2 linked regions of the Rhizobium rhizoryzae genome follow. The protein of the gene in region 2 interacts with the protein of the main gene of each other region in a pairwise test. Links are inferred from orthologs where the notes say so. Each region holds a gene or a part of one and is shown on either strand. Other genes may lie near its edges. The genes, in order: cysK and cysE.

What was found.
Region 1: the proteins of cysE (region 2) and cysK interact in binary tests that used the Escherichia coli proteins (3 or more experiments, as listed by UniProt). The link is inferred for Rhizobium rhizoryzae from one-to-one orthologs.

What each region holds. Positions count from the first base shown.
Region 1 is NZ_CP049250.1:658,608-661,688, reverse strand. What follows is about bases 206-2,960. They hold cysK (cysteine synthase A), read right to left. Parts: upstream 2,189-2,960; coding sequence 1,223-2,188; downstream 206-1,222. Other genes in these bases: G6N80_RS09355 (LysE family translocator), read right to left, coding at 2,345-2,956; G6N80_RS09365 (YifB family Mg chelatase-like AAA ATPase), read left to right, coding at 206-958. In the rest of the region: more of G6N80_RS09365, read left to right, coding at 1-205; dut (dUTP diphosphatase), read right to left, coding at 3,011-3,081.
Region 2 is NZ_CP049250.1:2,519,464-2,522,570, reverse strand. The notes cover bases 92-2,872. They hold cysE (serine O-acetyltransferase), read right to left. Parts: upstream 2,004-2,872; coding sequence 1,179-2,003; downstream 92-1,178. Other genes in these bases: G6N80_RS17960 (alpha/beta fold hydrolase), read right to left, coding at 2,079-2,858; G6N80_RS17970 (DUF3126 family protein), read right to left, coding at 884-1,087; G6N80_RS17975 (phasin family protein), read right to left, coding at 314-664. In the rest of the region: ATP-dependent Clp protease adapter ClpS, read right to left, coding at 1-70; G6N80_RS17955 (zinc-finger domain-containing protein), read left to right, coding at 3,012-3,107.

The sequences.
Region 1 (3,081 bases), 1.9 Mb from region 2 along the record:
GATCAAAGGACAGGAAAGCGCCAAGCGAGCGCTGGAAGTTGCTGCGGCGGGTGGTCATAATCTTCTGATGGTGGGGCCGCCAGGTTCTGGAAAGTCGATGCTGGCGGCGCGCCTTCCTTCCATTCTTCCGCCGCTTTCTGCAGCGGAGCTTCTGGAAGTCTCCATGATTCACTCGATTGCGGGTCAACTTTCGGGAGGGAAGCTGTCGGACCGGCGTCCGTTCCGCACACCGCATCATTCGGCCACCATGGCAGCGCTTGTCGGTGGCGGTTTTCGGGCAAAACCGGGTGAGGCATCGCTGTCACATCACGGCGTGCTGTTCCTTGACGAATTTCCCGAATTTTCCCCGCAGGTCCTTGATGCCTTGCGACAGCCGCTGGAAACGGGCGAGTGCATCATTGCACGCGCCAATCACCGGGTCTCTTATCCGGCCAATATACAACTGGTCGCTGCCATGAATCCGTGCCGATGCGGTATGGCCGGTGAGCCGGGGCATACCTGTGCCAAGGGCCCTAAATGCATGACGGATTATCAGGCACGCATCTCCGGGCCTCTGCTGGATCGCATCGATATCCGTATCGACGTGCCCGCTGTTGCGGCAGCGGACCTCATCCGTCCTCGTCCGGCGGAAAGCAGTGCCGATGTAGCTGCCCGCGTCGCGAAGGCAAGAGATCGCCAGCGCCGGAGGTTTATTGCCGCAGGCATGCCCTATATCAGCACCAATGCAAGATGTTCGACCTCGCTCATCGAGCAGGTCGCTGAACCTGACACTGCCGGAGCACAGTTGTTAAGGGATGCGGCTGACAAGATGAAATTCTCGGCGCGTGCCTATCATCGGGTGCTGAAAGTAGCCAGAACACTTGCGGATCTGGACGACTGCGACCGTGTTGGGCGCATCCATCTCGCGGAAGCCATATCCTACCGAATAGCAGGTGAAAGGTTGACTGCAGCCGTCTGACGACAGGCTCTTGAGATAACCAGGGAGGTTCGGTGATGAGTAGAGCGGATGACCGCTTGTACACCTCTCACGCCAGATGTCGGGCTGACCTCTGCCATGGAGATCAGCCCTGACGGTGTAGCGCTAATGCATGTCGCGCTCAACCGGATTCGGTTGAGCGAAACGAACATGCATCATTTCAAAGTCTTACAGCGTCGTCCGCGCGTTCAATCGAACGCGCCGCGCTGTAGTCATGTCAGGCAAGTCTTATCGTGTTGCTTGGCTTCAGGCACCGAGACCGTCGAACAGGACGGTCGAGAGGTAGCGTTCTGCAAAAGACGGAATGATCACGACGAGATTTTTGCCTTCATTCTCTGGCCGGGAGCCGATTTTGATGGCGGCTGCGAGTGCTGCGCCAGACGAGATGCCGACGGGCACGCCTTCGAGACGAGCCACCAGACGAGCGGTGTCGATGGCCTCCTGGCTGGCAATAGTGACGATTTCGTCATAGACGGATCGGTCTAGGATCTTAGGCGCAAAGCCCGCACCGATGCCCTGGATCTTGTGAGGGCCGGGCTCTCCACCCGACAGGACTGGAGATTCGGCGGGTTCAACGGCGATGACCTTGATGTCCGGCTTGCGGCTCTTCAGAACCTGACCTGTGCCGGTAATCGTGCCACCGGTACCGATGCCAGACACGAAGAAGTCGACCTGTCCGTCTGTATCGTTCCAGATTTCCTCCGCGGTTGTCTTGCGGTGTATTTCAGGATTGGCCGGGTTCTCGAATTGCTGGGGGATAATTGCATCGGGCAGGCTGGCCGCCAGCTCTTCTGCCTTGGCGATTGCTCCCTTCATCCCCTTAGGCCCCTCGGTCAAAACAAGTTCCGCGCCCAGAAGCGCCAACATCTTGCGACGCTCGATGGACATGGTCTCCGGCATGGTGAGGATGAGGCGGTAACCCTTGGCGGCGGCTGCAAAGGCGAGTGCAATGCCCGTATTTCCGGAGGTCGGTTCGACCAGAACTGTCTTGCCCGGCGTAATCGTACCTGCAGCTTCCAAAGCCTCGATCATTGCAACGCCAATACGGTCCTTGACGGAGGCGATCGGATTGAAAAATTCCAGCTTGGCCAAAAGATTGGCCTTCACACCTTTCTCCTTGGCCAGCTTATCCAGCCGAACAATCGGGGTGTTGCCAATCGTTTCGGTGATCGAGGAATAGATCTTGCCGCGACCCGGTTTTGCATCAGTCATTGCGTATCTCCAAGCATTCGTCAGGCATCGAGTTTGGGGTGATTGAGCCTCAACCTAAGCCGTAAAACTGTGTTGCGCGAGAGGAGAGTGAACGCTGTCCCCCGGGCTTGGCGGAATAATTTTTCCCGCGTTGCATCCGAGGCTTACCCTGCGTTCTCAGCGTGCTGCGATGTAAGCCGCTGTTCCCGCCAGAATACCTGCTGCCGAACGATTAAGTGCCTGCAGCGTGCGCGGTTTCTTCAGGAGTTCGCGGGCTTTCGACGCGAGCAAAATATAGGGCAACAAGACCGCGATCAGCACGATGAACGTGGTCGCTACCAGAACCGCATAATCTCGCAGACCGATGTCCTGCAACGGTATCAGGGTCGGCACGAGCGCCACGTAAAACAGCATGGTCTTCGGATTGCCAAGCGTGACCAGCAGTCCGGATAGAAATGCCATCATGCCTGTGGCGCCGCGGGTCGCCTGAATATCCTGCCGCAGCAAACCGGCGGTCCACAGCTTCCAGGCGATATAGCAGAGATAGAGAGCACCAAGATATTTGATGATGAGAAAGGGCGTCGTGAAATTCTGCGCAAGAATGGCAAGGCCGAGAATGACGGCCGTGAGATAGACGAGATCACCCAGAATGAGGCCAAGCCCCATGAAGAATGTGGGGCGGAAGCCGGATCCGAGAGCTCGCGCGACAATGGCTGTCATGCCGGGACCGGGAATGGCCGCTGCGATGAACAGAGCGCCAGCATAGGTGATCAATGAAGCAAGGGTCATGAACTATCTCCTCATTCGCCATTGCTAATTGCGTTGCGATCCGGGCGCAACGGTTTATACGCCGGTAGAGCCGAAGCCGCCCGCACCTCGCGCCGTGTCATTGAACGTATCGGCCTCCTGCACCT
Region 2 (3,107 bases):
ACGTGCCGCGATTGGCCCGATTACCGTCTTCGTTTCCATCGTCCTGCATCAAGATCGGCTTTGCGATCATCTTTCATTCTTCCCCATTGTCTGGCGAATTCAGGTGTGTCGTTCCATCGCAACCAGACATCAGTCATACATATTTAGTTCACCGTGTCGGGATTTTAAGCCCCCTGAAATCCCACGCAATCACTATTCCTCGACCCGATCTGGCTACCCTACCAAAACTGGCTTGCCCAGACCTGAGCGCAAACGAAAAAAGCCGCCGCGACGTGTCGCGACGGCCATGATACGTAAGATTCACTCGATCCAATTACAGGGTCGTCTTCGTGAAAACGGATGTTGACTGGCTTGCCGCCGCTTCGAATGGCTTGGCGAGAGTCTTGCCCAAATCGGAATACAATTCTGTCAACTTGCTGGTTTGCGCCACAGCAGTCTCGTAGGAAGACTTAGCGAAGTTGGTCTGCAACTCGAGAGCTGCCTCGATGGTGCGAACACCCATCAATTGCTCGAAATAGGATGTCGCGTCCTGCATGTATTTGCGCGAAAACTCGCCCGTTTCCGTCGCAATCGCCTGCCAGCTCTTAGCGACTTCGGAATAGCTCTTCAGAACGCCATCGACAGCTTCTTTGCTCTTGCGATTGGCTTCTTCGATATTCAACATTTCCCACCTCCTGGACAAATTGAGCCCGAAGTCAATGATTCCGCACTGCGAAAGTCAAGCGAAATTCTTTCGCACTTGCGAAATGCAATGGAAAAAGACAAAAAAATAGCGGGCAACACTGCCCGCCCACAACTCTACCAGAGATAAGTGTTACGAGAAACGTCACTCAACCGACAGGAAAAATTGATTCCAATCGTTGCGGATCCGAATCGGATCGGATCACAAATCCACGTCGAGGATCGCCATAGAGAAATTATACGAACGGTCATCGTCTTCGTCATCGACGTAAACCACGCCCAGGAACTCGTCGCCTGCGTAAACTTCAGCGGAGTCATCTTTGCGCGGACGAGCCTTGACCGACATCGAGGGATTGAAGACGCGCTTGAAGTAGGCGTCGAGTTTCTTGATTTCGTCAGCTTTCACCGGTCATTCTCCGTCGTGTTCATTAAGGCTGCGGGCTTTTGGCACGGGAAACAGACGAAAGTAAAGACAGTTCCGTCCACCAACGGGGGTCTTAGTCCTCGGCAGCAAGCATCTGGTTCATGACCCGGGATGGCTCAGAGCAACCCGCCTCTCCCACCACCTTGGCGGGCACGCCAGCGACGGTAGAATTGGCCGGAACCGATTTTAGAACAACTGAGCCCGCAGCAACACGAGAGCAATTCCCGACCTCGATGTTTCCAAGGATCTTCGCACCCGCGCCAATCAGAACGCCGTGCCGGATCTTTGGATGCCGGTCCGCACCTTCCTTGCCCGTTCCACCCAGCGTCACACCGTGAAGGATTGAGACATTGTCTCCGATGACAGCCGTCTCGCCGACCACAAGCCCCGTGGCATGATCCAGGAAAATCCCCTTGCCGATGCGCGCAGCCGGGTTGATGTCGGTCTGAAAAATACTGGAAGCCCGGCTCTGCAGATAAAGCGCAAAGTCGCGACGATCCCGCTTCAGCAACCAGTTCGCCAGCCTGTGAGTCTGGATCGCGTGAAAGCCCTTGAAATAGAGAACGGGCTCAAGAAACCGCGTGCATGCCGGATCTCGATCATAATAGGCCTGAATATCGACGCGCACGATGGAGCCCCATTCGGGCCAGTCAACCATCATTTCTTCAAACGTCTGACGCAGAAGAACGGCCTTCACGTCGGCATGATCCAGCCGCTCGCAAATGCGGTGGATGACACAATCCTCCAGTGTACGGTGGTTTAGAACGGTCGAATAAATGAAGGCCGCCAAGAGGGGGTCACGCTCCGCCGCGATAGCTGCTTCAGACTTCAAGGTGTCCCAGATTGGATCTACCGAGGCGACCTGGTCGTTTGAGCGAATTTCAGTGCGAGCAACCATGTGAGCCAACCCCTATCGATGGATCTACTATATAGAACGTCGGGTAAAAAAACCACCCGAGGCCCTGACCGGCTTTCACCCTATTTCATTATAGAAATCGAGCACCGCAGCTTTGAAAATACGGTCCCCAACGGCAAGCATGTGATCGCGGTTGGGAATATCCAGTGCCCGCGCATTCGGCATCAGATCGGCTAACTCGTGCGGCGAACCGGCAATATCATCCTTGGTCCCCACCCCGATGAGCGTTGGCACCTTGATGGACGCCACAGCGGCCCGATCGACAAGATCCCGCGATCCTCTGATACAGGAAGCAAGCGCTGTTCGGTCACTCTTTGTCTGATCGGCAAAGGCACGAAACATCTTGCCACGCTCATGCGTGATCGCGTCCGGTTCGGGCGCCAGCAACGCATCGGCAATAGGGTCCCAATCTCCGACGCCATCCGTCAATCCGATCCCGAGGCCGCCAAGCACCAGGGATTTCAGTCTCTGCTGATGGTTGAGCGCAGCGAAGGTCGAGATCCTCGCCCCCATCGAATAGCCCATGAAATGAGCCGCTTCGATCTCGAGGTGATCCAGAAGAGCAACCGCATCATCCGCCATGATCCAGGGGCGATAGGCCTCCGGATCGAGCGGCTTGTCGCTGGCGCCATGGCCGCGATTATCCAGCGCGATCACTCGGTAGCCAGCCTCCCCGAGCGTCTTCAACCATCCAGGATAGACCCAGTTCACATTCGCACTCGAAGCAAAGCCATGAATGAGAATCACGGCCTCGACATCATGCGGCCCCTCATCGAAATAGGCTATCGAAAGACCGTCATGTGAAAAGCGGGTAAAGCTGGGCGTGTTGAGGTTCATCGAGAAATTTCCTATTGCGGCCGGAACATAGGTCCAAATACCTGTCAATTCCAAGAGAGAACACAGGAATTTAAGCTCAGTAGGGCTTTCCCTCTACACAATCTGCTGCGGCATGGATAATGTCCCGGCAACAGAAAAACGTTGGAGACTATCATGGCCGGTCACGGTATCCCTCATTTCCAGAACGACGGCGGACATAGGGTCATTGAAGTGGGCGTGAAGGAATTCATGTGCACGGGCACTAATGTG